DNA from 3 places in the Methylobacterium sp. A54F genome. Region 3 is predicted to be linked to each of the others. Evidence: predicted binding sites of a transcription regulator. Region 3 holds the regulator's gene; each other region holds the start of a gene.
What was found. The regulator LexA, encoded in region 3, represses DNA repair genes until DNA is damaged. The targets are predictions, from matches to a motif close to TGTTCNNNNTGTGTTCNG.
Positions count from the first base shown of each region.

Region 1: the regulator LexA is predicted to act here: its motif matches at 2,476-2,493, upstream of ACLBXP_RS02680 (DUF3072 domain-containing protein).
Region 2: the regulator LexA is predicted to act here: its motif matches at 2,701-2,718, upstream of uvrA (excinuclease ABC subunit UvrA).

Region 1 is NZ_JBKFBF010000001.1:536,603-541,714, forward strand. Features, by position in the region: gene ACLBXP_RS02665 (response regulator) at 1-638, opposite strand, end outside; gene ACLBXP_RS02670 (MarR family winged helix-turn-helix transcriptional regulator) at 635-1,216, opposite strand; gene ACLBXP_RS02675 (branched-chain amino acid aminotransferase) at 1,449-2,336, shown strand; gene ACLBXP_RS02680 (DUF3072 domain-containing protein) at 2,506-2,760, shown strand; gene ACLBXP_RS02685 (Flp family type IVb pilin) at 2,875-3,105, shown strand; gene ACLBXP_RS02690 (DUF937 domain-containing protein) at 3,113-3,940, opposite strand; gene ACLBXP_RS02695 (MATE family efflux transporter) at 4,008-5,112, opposite strand, start outside.
Region 2 is NZ_JBKFBF010000010.1:86,773-91,884, reverse strand. Features, by position in the region: gene uvrA (excinuclease ABC subunit UvrA) at 1-2,524, opposite strand, end outside; gene ACLBXP_RS17260 (methyl-accepting chemotaxis protein) at 2,962-5,061, shown strand.
Region 3 is NZ_JBKFBF010000009.1:106,094-111,205, reverse strand. Features, by position in the region: gene ACLBXP_RS16105 (DUF47 domain-containing protein) at 1-51, shown strand, start outside; gene ACLBXP_RS16100 (anion permease) at 55-1,062, shown strand; gene ACLBXP_RS16095 (hypothetical protein) at 1,076-1,384, opposite strand; gene lexA (transcriptional repressor LexA) at 1,692-2,414, shown strand; gene ACLBXP_RS16085 (ComEC/Rec2 family competence protein) at 2,408-4,651, opposite strand; gene gltX (glutamate--tRNA ligase) at 4,825-5,112, shown strand, end outside.

The DNA of each region.
Region 1 (5,112 bases), on a different contig from region 3:
GTCTTGCGGCGCAGGCGGTTGATCTGGACGTCGATGGTGCGCTCGGCCGCCGCGCCGCCGGCACCCGCGAGCGCCTCGCGCTCGACGTTGGCGCCGTGCGCCGCGGCCAGGATCGTCAGGATCTCGCGCTCGCGCTCGGTGATCCGGATCATCTCATCCTCGCGGCGCAGCTCGCCCCGGTCGATCCGGTAGGAGAAGGGGCCGAAGGTCACCACGTCGCCGCCGACCTCGCGGCGGGGGCCGGCCGCCCGGTTGATGATGTTGTTGAGGCGCAGGATCAGCTCGCGCGGGTCGAAGGGCTTCGGCAGGTAGTCGTCGGCGCCGATCTCCAGGCCCGTCACCCGGTCGTTCGGGTTGGACCGGGCGGTGAGCATCAGGATCGGCACCCGGGAGGTCTCGCGGACCTTGCGGGCGTAGTCGAAGCCGTTCTCGCCCGGCATCATCACGTCGAGCACCAGGGCGTCGAACACCAGGCTCTGGGCCTTGGCCCGGGCCTCCTCCGTGTTCGCCGCGGCCGTGACGCGAAAGCCCTGCTCGAACAGGTAGCGGGAGAGGAGCTCCCGCACCCGGCGGTCGTCGTCGACGACCAGGATGTGGGGGGCTTGGTCCGGCAGGTCGGCCCGGGCGGCGGCGCTCACGCGGCGCCTCGCACCCGGCGGGCCATCAGGCGCCGCACGGCGGCGCGCTCGTCCGGCTCGATCATCGCGAGCAGGAAGGCGTGCGCCGAGGTCTGGGCGGACCCTTGGTCCGGCGTCTGGGCGGGTGCCTGGGTCTGGGCCTGGATCCCGTCCGGCTCGGAGAGCGCCCGGGCGACGCGGCGGACCTGCACGCGGGTCAGGTCCCGGGCGAGGCCGGCCCCGCGGTCGGTGCAGTAGAGGAGCCGCTGGCGGCGGTCGCTCGTGCCGGTCTTCTGCGCGATGTAGCCCTGCTCGATCAAATCCTTCAGCACCCGGTTGAGGCTCTGCTTCGTGATGCGCAGGATGTCGAGGAGTTCGGCGATGGTAAGGCCCGGATAGCGGTCGACGAAGTGCAGGACCCGGTGATGGGCCCGGCCGAAGCCGTACTCCGCGAGGATCCGGTCGGGGTCGCCGACGAAGTCCCGGTAGGCGAAGAACAGCAGCTCGATCAGGTCGTCGCTGGTCAGCGCCCCCTCGACCTGCGGCCCGGGCGGGTGCGCTGCGTCGGCGGGCGTCTCGGCCGAGGCGGCGGAGTCCATCGGTGTGGCGCGGGTCACGTCGTGGTCTGTCTCGATATAAGTCAGTGTTGTTGACATATCCCAGCCCGGTTGCTACCCGTCAACCCTTCCGGCAGAACGCGTCCCTGGCGGCGCGCGCCCGCATGCGCCTCGCACGCGCGCGCCGGAGCGGCAAGCCCGACCCTGCGGCGAGCCGGACCCCGACGTTCCTGGCGGCCCCCGCCCGGCCGCACGAGAAGGAAGACTGATCCCCATGTCCGTGATCCCGTTCGACGAGCGCGAGGGCACGATCTGGTACGATGGCGCCATGGTGCCGTGGCGGGAGGCCAAGATCCACGTGCTGAGCCACGGTCTCCACTACGGATCCTCGGTGTTCGAGGGCGAGCGGGCCTATGGCGGGCAGATCTTCAAGAGCCGCCAGCACGCCGAACGCCTCAAGGCATCGGCCGAGCTCCTCGACTTCACGATCCCCTACAGCGTCGACGAGATCGAGGCCGCCAAGCAGCTCGTCCTGCGCACCAGCGGCCTGCGGGACGCCTACCTGCGCCCGGTCGCCTGGCGCGGCTCCGAGATGATGGGCGTGGCCGCGCAGGCCAACACCATCCACCTCGCCGTCGCGGCCTGGGAGTGGCCGAGCTACTTCGACCCGGCCACCAAGATGAAGGGCATCCGCCTCGACATCGCCGATTACCGCCGGCCCGACCCGCGCACCGCCCCCTCCACCTCGAAGGCGGCGGGCCTCTACATGATCTGCACGATCTCGAAGCACCGGGCCGAGAACAAGGGCTACGCCGACGCCCTGATGCTCGACTGGGAGGACAACGTCGCCGAGTGCACGGGCGCCAACGTCTTCTTTGTCCGGGACGGTGTGCTCCACACGCCGCAGGCCGACCGCTTCCTCAACGGCATCACCCGGCAGACGGTGATCGAGCTCGCCCGCCGCCGCGGCATCGCGGTGACCGAGCGCCGCATCCGCCCCGAGGAGATGTCGGATTTCTCCGAGTGCTTCATCACGGGCTCGGCCGCCGAGGTCACGCCGGTCTCCGAGATCGGCCCCTACCGGTTCACGCCCGCCGCGCTCACCAAGACGCTGATGGACGACTACACCGCCGAGGTGCAGCCGAAGGCCCACGCGGCCTGAGCGGACCGGCCCCGGCGCGGCAGCCTGCCGCGCCGACCCTCTAAACCTTGCGCGGCAGCCTGCCGCGCCGATACTCCAAACCTTGCGCGGCAGCCTGCCGCGCCGGGCTTCGGAACCCTGGGCGGGCCGGGGTGTTGAGTAGAACGTTTCAGGAACGAAAGGTTCTCTCATGTCCAAGGCCGCTCAAGCGCAGGACTCCGCGAAGGACGCCAATCCGAAGGCCGATCCGAAGGACGTCTCGAACCAGATCAAGGATCCGGACCAGTGGACCACCGGCGGTGAGCCGATGACCGGCGCGCAGGCCTCCTACCTGAAGACGCTCTCGGAGGAGACCAAGGAGCCGAAGGCGTTCGACCCGGACCTCGACAAGGCCGAGGCCTCGAAGCGGATCGACGCCCTGCGCAAGGAGGCCGGGCGCGACTGACCCGACGCCCGCCCCGCACGACAATCCCGGCCCTTCCGCGATCGTCTTAAAGGCTCGTCAACGCGCCGGCCTCTAGGTTGCGGCGACGCCATCGTGGCGGAGGGGGTGAGCGTGATGGCAAAGGTTCCGGGAGCCGCGGGGGCGGCCGGCCCGCGGAAGGCCGAGCGGGCCGCTGCACGCCTGCGCGCCTTCGCCCGGGACGCCCGCGGCGCCACCGCCATCGAGTACGCGCTGATCGGCGTGCTGATCTCGATCGCCATCGTGGCGTCCGCCCGGGCCGTCGGCAGTCAGGTCGGCACGCTGTTCAACACGGTCAACACCCAGGTCACCACCGCCGTCCAGTGACCGGGCGTCAGCCGCGCTCGGGCTTCCCGCGGCCGCCGGGCTTGCCCTCCGTCCGGGGGGCGGCCGGCTCGGGGGGCTTCGGGCCCTCCGGGGCCGCCCCGTCCGGGCCGGCCGGCGCCGCGGATCCCGCCGCGGACCCCTTGTCTCGCTCGGCCTCGGTCCAGAACGCGTCGAAGATGCCCTGCATCGCCTTGACGTTGCGCTCCTGCACCTCCGCGCCGGTCTGCAGCATCTGATGGAACATGTCGTAGGCGGGCGTCTCGGTCCGCTCCTCCGCCGCGCCCGGCGCCGGGCGGGACGCGGCGGGCTTCGGCGCCGGGCCGCGGGCCTTCGGGGCCGGGGCGGGCGCGGGCGCCGGCTGCTGGGCCGGCAGGAAGGCGCGCATCATGTCGGCCCAGACGGCGTTCATCGGGAACGGCTCGGGCGTCGGCGCACGGGCGGGCTCGGAGGGGGCCGGCTGGTTCAGAAGCATGTGGACGAGGCTCGCCACCACCATGCCGGCCATCACGGGCAGCATCTGGCGCAGCACCTGCGAGCCGACCCCGCTCGCCGCGGAGGCCTGCTGGAGCACCGCCTGCGCCAGCATCGGCGAGCCGAACAGCTGCGCGAGCGGCGCCTCGGCGGCCTTGGGCTGGCCGCCCCAGGGCGTGCCCGCCATCCCGAAGAACGGCGCGAAGCCGCCCATCTCGCCGGTCTTCTGCAGGCCGAGGGCGAAGGCCGGCATCAGCGCCTCGAAGGCGCGGCGGGTCTGCTCCGGGGTCAGGCCGAACTGCTGCCCCATCCCCTGCAGGCCGGCGCCGTTCTGCGCCTGGAGCATGTCGAGCGGGTTGAACATGGCGGTCGGGCCTCACACTGAGCCCCCACCCTAGTCGCACCGGGGCGCACTTGGCCAGTTGAGCGCCTCACACCACCGCGCCGTGCTGGGGCGCGCCGGCCGCCAGCGCCGCCTCGCTCTCGGCCCGGACCGCCTGCGGAGCCGGGGGCGCGCGGCGCTGCAGGCGGTCCACCGTGCGGTAGGCGAGCCCGATCCCGATCACGCCGAACAGCAGCGAACCGAGGCCGACCCCCGCGATGACACCACGGGGCCCGTAGAGGGCGGCGCCGAGGAGCGCCGGCGGCATGGTGCCGAGGCTCGCCCGGCCCCAGTTCAGGGCGGTGGACAGGAACGGCGCGCCGAGGTTGTTGAACGAGGCATTCGACAGGAACAGGAGGCCGTTGAAGAACCAGACCGCCCCGCTGACGAGGCAGAAGAAGCCGAACAGGTCAGCGGCCTCGCCGGTGAGCGCGAACAGGCTCGTCAGCGGCCCGCGGGCCAGGATCAGCGCGAGCCAGACGGTCGCGACGTAGCCGGCCGTGACCGCGGCCCCCCCGCTCAGCACCGCCCGCATGCGGTCGAAGCGGCCCGCGCCCCAGTTCTGCCCGAGGATCGGGCCGATCGAGCCCGACATCGCAAACAGGCCCCCGAAGGCCACCGGGGTGAGCCGGTCGATGACGGCGTTCGCGGCGATCGCCACGGGGCCGAAGCTCGCCAGGGCGTGCGCGATGAAGGCGCTCGCGACCGAGGGCGCGAGGTTCGTCAGCATCGCGGGGAGCGCGATGCGGAAGACGATGCCCGCATCCTGCACGACGGCCCCGGCCCGGGGGCGCGTCAGCAGGCGGTGCCGGCGCACGCCCCACCAGCCGACCAGCGCGAAGGTGGCGCGGGCCACGCACAGGGTGATGGCCGCCCCGTCGACCCCGAGGCCCGCCCCGAAGATCAGCACCGGGTCGAGCCCCGCCGTCACCACGGCGCCGGCCAGCGTCACGTACATGGCCTGCCGGGCGGCCCCCACGGCCCGCAGCAGCCCCGAGAACATCATGCCGAGGCCCATCAGCAGGTTCGAGGGCAGGGCGATCCGCAGGAACCGCTCCGCGACCGGAAGCGTCTCGGCATCGGCTCCGATCAGGCGCAGCAGGGGTTCGAGGAGGGGCAGCAGCACCAGGACGAGCCCGGCCGCCACCGCGAGG
Region 2 (5,112 bases), on a different contig from region 3:
GGTAGCGCACCTCCAGGGTCTCGCGGTCGTAGCGCTTGCCCTTGCAGACGTCGCAGGTGACGTAGACGTCGGGCAGGAAGTGCATCTCGATCTTGATGACGCCGTCGCCCGAGCAGGCCTCGCAGCGACCTCCCTTGACGTTGAAGCTGAACCGGCCGGGCTGGTAGCCCCGCGCCTTGGCCTCGGGCAGCCCAGCGAACCAGTCGCGGATCGGCGTGAAGGCGCCGATGTAGGTGGCGGGGTTCGAGCGCGGCGTGCGGCCGATCGGCGACTGGTCGATGTCGATGACCTTGTCGAGGTTCTCCAGCCCCTCCAGGCGCTCGTAGGGGGCGGGGTGCTCCAGCGCGCCGTTCAGCTTCTTGGCCACCGCCTTGTAGAGGGTGTCGATCACGAGGGTCGACTTGCCGCCCCCCGAGACGCCGGTGATGCACGTGAAGGTCCCGAGCGGGATCTCGACGGAGACGTTCTTCAGGTTGTTGCCCCGGGCGCCGACGAGCTTGAGGCTGCCCTTGCGGCCCTTGCGGCGGGCCGTGGGGGTGCGCACCGTCATCTCGCCGGTGAGGTACTTCGCGGTGAGCGAGGCGGGGTTGGCCAGCACCTCGGCGGGGGTCCCCTGCGCGATGATCTCGCCGCCGTGGATCCCTGCGCCCGGCCCGACATCGACCACGTAGTCGGCCTGCAGGATCGCGTCCTCGTCGTGCTCCACCACGATCACCGAGTTGCCGAGGTCGCGCAGGCGCTTGAGGGTGCCGAGCAGGCGCTCGTTGTCGCGCTGGTGCAGGCCGATCGAGGGCTCGTCGAGGACGTAGAGCACGCCCGTCAGCCCCGAGCCGATCTGCGAGGCGAGGCGGATGCGCTGGCTCTCGCCGCCCGACAGCGAGCCGGAGCCGCGCGCGAGCGTCAGGTATTCGAGGCCGACATCCACCAGGAAGGTGAGGCGGTCGCGGATCTCCTTGAGGATGCGCACCGCGATCTCGTTCTGCTTGCCGGTGAGCTTGCCCGGCAGCTCCGAGAACCAGCGGTGGGCCTCGCGCACCGACAGCGCCGTGACCTCGCCGACGTCCTGCATCGCGACCTTCACGGCGAGCGCCTCGGGCTTCAGCCGCTTGCCCGCGCAGGCCCCGCAGGGCGTCTCGCTCATGAAGCGGCCGATCTCCTCGCGGCTCGCGTCGCTCTCCGTCTCCTTGTAGCGGCGCTCCAGGTTCGGGATCACGCCCTCGAAGGGCTTGTTCACCGCGTAGGCCCGCAGGCCGTCGTCGTACTCGAAGCGCACCGGCTGCGCGCCGGAGCCGTAGAGGATCACGGCGCGGGCGGCCTGGGGCAGGGCGGACCAGGCGACGGTGGTCTTGAAGCCGTAGTGCTTGGCGAGCGCGTCGAGGGTCTGCCCGTAATAGGGGGAGGTCGACTTCGCCCAGGGCGCCACCGCCCCGCGCTTCAGGCTCAAGGCCTCGTCGGAGATGACGAGCTCGGGGTCGATCCGCATCTCGTGGCCGATGCCCCCGCAGGTCGGGCAGGCCCCGAAGGGGTTGTTGAAGGAGAACAGCCGCGGCTCGATCTCGGGGATCGTGAAGCCGGAGACCGGGCAGGCGAAGCGCGACGAGAAGGTGACGGGCTCGGGCACCGCCCCGCCCTCGGGGGCGTCGGCGAACTCGATCACCGCGATGCCGTCGGCGAGCTCCAGGGCCGTCTCGAAGGACTCGGCGAGGCGCGAGCCGATGTCGGGGCGCACCACGATGCGGTCCACCACCACGTCGATGTCGTGCTTCAGCTTCTTGTCGAGCTTGGGCACGTCGTCGATCGGGTAGAGTTCCCCGTCGACGCGCAGGCGCTGGAAGCCCTTCTTCTGGAACTCCGCGATCTCCTTGCGGTACTCGCCCTTGCGGCCGCGCACCACGGGGGCGAGCAGGTAGAGGCGGCTCTTCTCGGGGAGCGCCAGCACCCGGTCGACCATCTGGCTCACGGTCTGGCTCTCGATGGGGAGCCCCGTGGCGGGCGAGTAGGGGATGCCGACCCGCGCCCAGAGGAGGCGCATGTAGTCGTAGATCTCGGTGACGGTGCCGACCGTCGAGCGGGGGTTCTTCGAGGTGGTCTTCTGCTCGATGGAGATGGCCGGCGAGAGCCCGTCGATCTGGTCGACGTCGGGCTTGGACATCATCTCCAGGAACTGCCGCGCGTAGGCCGAGAGCGACTCGACGTAGCGGCGCTGCCCCTCCGCGTAGATCGTGTCGAAGGCGAGCGACGACTTGCCGGAGCCGGACAGCCCGGTGAACACCACGAGCTTGTCCCTGGGGATCGTCAGGTCGACGTTCTTCAGGTTGTGCTCGCGGGCGCCCCGCACCGCGATCACCCGCTCGTCCCGGGCGCCGTCGAACAGCGCCGCCATGCGGGCGTCGCGCGCGTCCTCCGCCGCCGCCGGTGCCGCGCTCACGATCTCCGCGCCCGATGCCTTGGAACGACGCGGAGGCTTGGCGCTGCGGGAAGGCTCGACGCTGCGGGAAGGCTTGGCGGCTTGGGCTTTGGCCATGGGGCAGCGGTTCTCTCGGGGCAGTCTCGGCCTGACGGCGGCACGGCGCGGCGCGCCGATGCAACCGCCATGTGGAGGCTTGCGCCCCGCGGACAAGGCGGACGCGGCGCAGGGCCGGCTCGCGGGCCCGGGCGCGGAGCGATCCCAGGGCGGCGCGAGGCGCGCGCGGGCATGCTTAGAACGAAAAGAGTACAGGATCAACGCCGCCGCGGCGCCCCGGGATGACGCGGGGCGTGTCACAGGGCGCCCCCGTTGCGCCGCCCGGAGAACTCCAACGGTTCAATCCAGCTGCTCATATATGCAGCAACGGCGCCTTTTCTTAAGCAATTCCTGTACTTTCAACCGGGTGTTTACCGGCACGGATACACACCCGTTAACGCTCGCGGCCGCTCCGCGAAAGCATTGTTTCCCTGTTTCGTACCTTGCCGGGTGTTCGCATGTCGGGTGGTTTGCTGTCGCGTGGTCCGGTCTCGGGTCGCTCCCTGTCCGGAGGCTTCCTGGCCTCCCTGCGCGGGCGCATCCTCGCGGTGGCGCTGGCCCCCTGCCTCGCCTTCGCGGCGGTGGCGGCCTTGGCGGTGCACGAGCGCTGGGAGCAGCGCGACGGCATGGCCCGGGTGGAGCAGGGCGTCGGGCTCGCCGCCCGCATCAGCGCCTTCGTGCACGAGGCCCAGCGCGAGCGCGGCGCCTCCAGCCTGTTCCTCGGCTCGAAGGGCACCCAGTTCCGGGCGGAGCTCGACGCGCAGCGCGCCCGCACCGACGCGGCCGCCCGCGGCCTCGCCGAGGCCGTGACCGGGCCCGGCAGCGCCGCCCTCGGGTCCGGCCTCGCCCGCCGGGTCGCCGCCCTCGCCGACGGCCTCGGCCGGGTGGCGGGCGAGCGGCGGGCGATCGACGCCCTCGCCCTCGCCCCGCCCCAGGCGGCCGCCTTCTTCACCGGCCTGATCGGGGAGGGCCTCGGCGCGGTGCGCGAGATGGCCGCCGCGGTGGCGGATGCGGGCATCGCCAACCGGGTGGCCACCTACGCGGCCTTCCTGGAGCTGAAGGAGTTCGCCGGTCAGGAGCGGGCGGCGGCCTCCGCGATCATCGCGGCGGGCAGCCTCGACCTCGCCGGGCTGAAGCGCCTCGCGACGCTCTCGGCGAGCCAGGCCACCTTCGCGGGCCAGTTCCGGGCCCGGGCGCAGGGCGCGGGGATCGCGGCCCTCGAGGCGGCCGAGGCCGGGGAGGCGGCCCGCGAGGTCGCCCGCCAGCGCGGGGCGATCCTCGACACGCTGCCGGGCGCGGCCCTGCCCGTGCACGACGCCCCCCTCTGGTTCAAGCTCGCCAGCCAGCGCATCGACGCCCTCAAGGGCGTCGAGGACGGCCTGACCGCGGAGCTCGCGGCCGCCGCCGGGCAGGTCCGCGCCGCCGCCGACCGCAGCCTCGCGGCCTGGGCCGGCGCGGGGCTCGCGATCCTCCTCGCCTCGGCCGCCCTCGCGGTCGCCCTCGGCACGGCGGTGGCCCGCCCCCTGATCCAGATGTCGCGGGCGCTCACCGCCATCGGGCGCGGGGCGGAGGACGTCGCGATCCCGGCGGGCGGCCCCCGCGAGGTGCGCGCGATCGCCGGGGCGGCGGTGGAGTTCCGCGACAGCCTGGCGGAGCGGCGCCGGATCCGCGCCGAGCAGGAGCAGATGGCCGCCGCGGCCCAGGCCGCCCAGCGCGCCGCCGCCCTCGGCCTCGCCGACGGCTTCGAGGGCCAGGTCGGCGGGATCGTCGAGGCCGTCTCGACGGCCGCCGCCCAGCTCGAGGCCGCCGCCCGCGGTATGGCCACGGCGGCCGACGACACCACCAGCCTCAGCCAGGCGGTGGCGAGCGCCTCGCACGAGGCCGCGCTCTCGGCCGACACCGTCGCGGCCGCCACCGAGGAGCTCTCGGCCTCGGTGCGCGAGATCGGCACGCAGGTCACCGCCTCGGCGGACCTCGCCGCGGCGGCGGAGCGCGACGCCACCGGCATGGCCGGCGAGGTGGCGCGCCTCGCCCAGGCCGCCGGCAGCATCGGACAGATCGTCGGACTGATCTCGGACATCGCCGGGCAGACGAACCTGCTCGCGCTCAACGCCACCATCGAGGCGGCGCGCGCGGGCGACGCGGGCCGGGGCTTCGCGGTCGTCGCCGCCGAGGTGAAGAACCTCGCGGGCCAGACGGCGCGGGCCACCGACGAGATCGCCGCCAAGGTCGCGGAGATCACCGCCTCGACGGACGCCTCGGTGGCGGCGATCGGGGGCATCACGGCCGTGATCCAGCGCCTCGCCCGGGTCGGCGGCGACATCGCCGCGGCGGTGGAGGAGCAGGGCGCGGCGACCACCGAGATCGCCCGCACCACCGCCCAGACCTCGGCCGGCACCCGCGCCGTGTCGGGCCACATCGCGGGCGTCAGCGAGGCCGCGTCCACCGCGAGCTCGGGCTCGGCCCAGGTGCTCGCGGCCGCGAGCGACCTGTCGCGCCAGGCCGGCGCCCTGCGCGGCACGGTGGGGCACTTCCTGGCGAGCGTGCGCGCGGGCTGAGAGCCCGTTCGTGAGTGCCGGGACCCTCGGCGATCCCTGGAGGGCTCCTTC
Region 3 (5,112 bases):
TTCGAGGACGTCGCCAACGAGATCAGCGGCATCGTCATCGAGAACATCTGAGCGATGGACGCGGGCGCCCTCGCCTTTCCCCTGCTCGCCGGCCTCGTCGGCTTCGCGCTGCTGTTCGACTTCCTGAACGGCCTGCACGACGCGGCGAACTCGATCGCGACCATCGTCTCGACCCGGGTGCTGCGGCCGCAATACGCGGTGCTCTGGGCGGCCTTCTTCAACTTCATCGCGTTCCTGTTCTTCGGGCTGCACGTCGCGCAGACCCTCGGGACCGGCATCGTCGATGCGGGGATCGTCGACCCGCGGGTGATCTTCGCCGCGCTCGCGGGCGCCATCGTCTGGAACGTCGCGACCTGGATCCTCGGCATCCCGTCGAGCTCGTCGCACGCGCTGATCGGAGGCCTCGTGGGCGGGGGCGTGGCGAAGGCCGGCTTCTCCGCGGTGGTGTGGGGCGGCCTCCTCAAGACCGTCGCGGCGATCGTGCTCTCTCCCCTCCTCGGCTTCGTGCTGGCGCTGCTCCTCGTGCTGATCGTGTCCTGGGCCTGCGTGCGCGCGACGCCGTTCGCCGTGGACAGGCGCTTCCGCATCCTGCAATTCGCCTCGGCCTCCCTCTACTCGCTGGGCCACGGCGGCAACGACGCCCAGAAGACCATGGGGATCATCGCGGTGCTGCTCTACGCGCAGGGGCACCTCGGTGAGAGCTTCCACGTCCCCCTCTGGGTCGTGCTCTCCTGCCAGTCGGCGATGGCGCTCGGCACTCTGTTCGGGGGCTGGCGCATCGTGCACACGATGGGCTCGCGCATCACCCGGCTCAACCCGATGCAGGGCTTCTGCGCCGAGACCGGGGGCGCGCTGACCCTGTTCCTCGCGACCTGGCTCGGCGTGCCCGTCTCCACGACCCACACCATCACGGGCGCGATCATCGGCGTGGGTGCGGCGCGGCGCGCCTCCGCGGTGCGCTGGGGCGTCGCCGGGGATATCGTGACGGCCTGGGTGCTGACCCTGCCGGCGGCCGCCCTCATCGCGGCCGGAACCTACCTCGTCACCGGTCTCTTCGGCTGAGGGTGCGATCCTCTCAGGGCCGAGCCTTGCCGGCGACCTCCCGGACGAAGGCGAGGCAGCGGCTGCGATCGGCCGGATCCGTCACGCGCCCGAAGGCCTCGAGGAGTTCCGCGGTCTGCGCCACGAGGCCGAGATCGGTCGCGCTCTCCTCACGGTCGCCGGCGCCCGCGAGGGGGTCCCCCGTCAGCAAGGCGTCCTCGCTCGTGCCGAGCGCCGCCGCGATCCGCCTCACCATCGTGCGCCCGGACGTCGCCTCCGGCGCCGCCTCGAACCCGGACAGGTTCATGCGGTCGTCGCGCTCGCTCCGCTCGCCACCCATCATGGTACCACGCCCCCACTCTTCGAATTTTGGCCGAACGCTCTAGCTTTCAGTCCAATGATGCACAATCATCCGGTGCACAATGCAGACGTCTACCGAGGTGCGGCGGACCCGCGCAGCGACGGAACGAGACCTGTGCCAGCGCGGGACCGACGCGGGCATCCGGCCGGCGTCCGCGGCCAGACAGCAGAACTCGTGCCGACCGGTTCGAGCCGCTCTTGCGGAACACTTGCGGAACGTTTAGCCTGTTCGCTGTTTGTTTCTGCGACCGCGCGCCGCGTGGGCGCCCACCTTGAGACAGGTCGAACCGATGCTGACGCGTAAGCAGTTGGATCTCCTCCGCTTCATCCAGCAGCGCATGCGCGAGAGCGGCGTGCCTCCCTCCTTCGATGAGATGAAGGATGCGCTGGACCTCAAGTCGAAGTCGGGCATTCACCGCCTGATCACCGCCCTGGAGGAGCGCGGCTTCCTGCGTCGCCTGCCGAATCGGGCCCGCGCGATCGAGGTGATTCGCATGCCCGAGACGCTCGGCAGCGCCGCCGGCGCGGCGAGCGAGGTGCGGCGCTTCACCCCGAGCGTCGTCGAGGGCGGACGGGCGAAGGCTGCGCCGCCGCGGCCGACCACGACGCAGATCGTCGATGAGGCGGGCCGGGCCGTGACGATCCCCGTGATGGGACGCATCGCGGCCGGTACGCCGATCTCCGCGATCCAGAACCAGAGCCATGCCATCACCCTGTCGCCGGACTTCGTGGCGGGCGGTGAGCATTATGCGCTCGAGGTTCGCGGCGATTCGATGGTCGAGGCCGGCATCCTGGACGGGGACCTCGTGGTCATCCGCAAGCAGGAGACCGCCAACACCGGCGACATCATCGTGGCGCTCATCGACGACGAGGAGGCGACCCTGAAGCGCCTGCGTCGCCGCGGTTCCTCGATCGCGCTGGAGGCGGCGAACCCCGCCTACGAGACGCGGGTGTTCGGGCCGGACCGCGTTCGGATCCAGGGTCGCCTCGTCAGCCTCGTCCGGCGCTACTGAAGCGATTCGGCTGAGGGCGGGTCGGGCTCGTCCTCGCCCGGCGGCCGCACGGTGGCGGGCGGTCCCTGGGCGGGTTCGGGCCGCGCCGCGGGACTTGGCCGTCGCCAGGGCGGCGTGCGGACCGGATCGCGGGCGTTCGTGACGCGCGGGCCCTCGCCCGTGAAGCGGATCGCCACGGCGCCGTGCCGGGCGAGGTAAGCCCGGTCGATCACGAGCGGTGCCGCGCAGGCCGCCGGTGCCGCTCGGGCGCTGACGAGGATCGCGGCCCGGGCGCAATCCTCCGCGAAGGCACGGCCATCTCGCACCAGGGCGACCGCGCCGCCCCCCGCCATCGTCGCGGTGCACCCGAGGCGATCGCAGCGCCCGCCCGCGGCAAGCTCCGAGGCCTGCCGCCCGTCCCCGTCGGCGCGCAGCCATTGTTCGACCACGAAGGACGGCGCCCGCCCGACCAGCATCAGCCGGCCTGCGCCGTCGCGCAGCGCGAGGCCCCCGCCCTCGCGATCGACGTAGAGGTCGTGCCGCTCCGGGACCGCCGCGAGTGCGAGGCCGAGGGCCGCCGGGGCGAGGCTCAGCCAGCGCAGGCGCGAGGCCGGCAGCGTCGCGAGGAGCAGGGCGAGGCCGAGGAGCGCGAGGGCGCCCGTGCCGAAGGCCGGCACCACGACGGTGGCGTGGCCGAACCCGGCGATCCACTCGGAGGTCGTGAGCATGCCCCGCACCGCGAGGCCCATCAGCCACCAGACCGGCTGGTCCAGGGCGAAGGGGTAGGCCAGGATGCCGAGCACCGCGGCGGGCATCACCGCGAGGGAGACCAGGGGCAGGGTCAGGGCGTTCCCGAGGATCCCGAACGGCTGCACGGTCTGGAAGTGATAGGTCGCGAACGGCGCGGTGGCGCATTGCGCGACGAGGGTCGTGGCGAGCGTTCCGATGACGGCGGTCCCGGCGAGCGCGATCAGGCGCCCCAGGCGCCCGGCCCCCTCCCGCCGCAGGAACCCGGCGCCGAGGAGCGGCGCGCAGGCGATGAGCCCGGCGACCGCGCCGAACGACATCTGGAAGCTCGGGCCGAGCAGCGCCTCCGGCTCGCGGGCGAGCGCCACCAGCGCCGCGAGGGCGAGGTTGCGCATGCTGAGGGCGGGCCGGTCCACCAGGATCGCGCCGAGCATGATCAGGGTCATGAGGAGCGCCCGCTCGGCCGCCACGTCCCAGCCCGAGAACACGCAGTAGGCGGTCACGCCCGTCATCGCGAAGCCCGCGGCGATCTTCTTGATCGGCCAGGTGAGGGCGAGGAACGGGACGAGGGCGAGGATCGCCCGGATCAGCCAGAACACCACGCCGGCGGCGAGCACCATGTGGAGCCCCGAGATCGAGATGACGTGGTAAATCCCGGCCGCCCGCAGCACCGCGCTGGTCTCCGGGCTGATCAGGCCGCGCTTGCCCGTGACGAGGGCCGCCGCGACCGCGCCGGCCTGCCCCCCGTTGGCGTCGGTGATCCGCCGCGTCAGGGCGTTGCGCGCCGCATCGACCGCCGCGGCGATCCGCAGGCCGAGGTCGGGGGGCTCGGGCGGCGCGCGGACCTCGATCCGCCCCACGAGCGAGCCCACCGCGCCGATGCCGCGGAAGTAGGCGTCGCGGGCGAAATCGTAGCCGCCCGGCCGCGCGGCCTCGGGCGGCGGCAGGAGGCGCGCGGTGGCGGCGATGAAATCGCCCGGCCGCAGCGCCTCCGCCCGCTTGTAGGAGACGCGCACCCGCGCCGGCCGCTGCCCCGCGGCGAGGCCGCCGAAGCCCGACACCCGCACGACCACCCGGGCCCCCTCGTCGCGCTCGTCGAGGGCCTCGATGAAGCCGGTGAGCGGGCCGATGGTGGTGCGGGCGAGGACCGGCGCCTCGACCCGGAGGATCCGCCACTCGGCCGCCGCGAAGCCCAGGAAGGCGGCGACCGCGGCGAGCGCCAGCGCCCGCGCGACGGGGCGCCCGCCGAGCCAGGGCATCGGCGCCAGGCAGGCACCGCCGGCGATGAGCGGCGCGGCGAGCGCCGGACTGCCGTCCGCCGCGGTGAAGCGCACGAGGATGCCGAGGCCGAAGGCGACGGCGAGCCACGGGAAGAGCCGCCGCTGCTCCGCCTCCACGGCGAGGCCGGCGCCGAAGAACGCCCGGATGGCGGGCAACGGGGCGAGGCGGCGCCACGCGACGCCCGACCGCGCCGCCGCGATGCTCCCGGCCCCGCTCCCCCCTCCGCCCATGCGTGCCGCCCGATGGTGCCGCCGGAAACCCTCGCCCGGACGCGCCGCGAATCGCCGGCACGTTCCGGCCCGAACGGCGTTTCCTCAAGTGCTCGGGCTCATGCTACACGCCCGCGACCGGACGGGTCGATCCGACCCGCGGCCCCGCTCCACGCCAACATTCAGTCTCCCCGATGCCGCCAGACGTCGTCACGCGCTTTGCGCCCTCGCCCACCGGCTACCTCCACATCGGAGGCGCGCGCACGGCCCTGTTCAACTGGCTGTTCGCCCGCCGGCACGGCGGCCGCATGCTGCTGCGCATCGAGGACACGGACCGCGAACGCTCCACGCAAGGGGCGATCGACGCGATCCTCGACGGCCTGCGCTGGCTCGGCCTCGATTGGGACGGGGACGTGGTCTACCAGTTCGCACGGGCCGACCGGCACCGCGCGGTGGCCGAGAGCCTGATCGCCAGCGGCAAC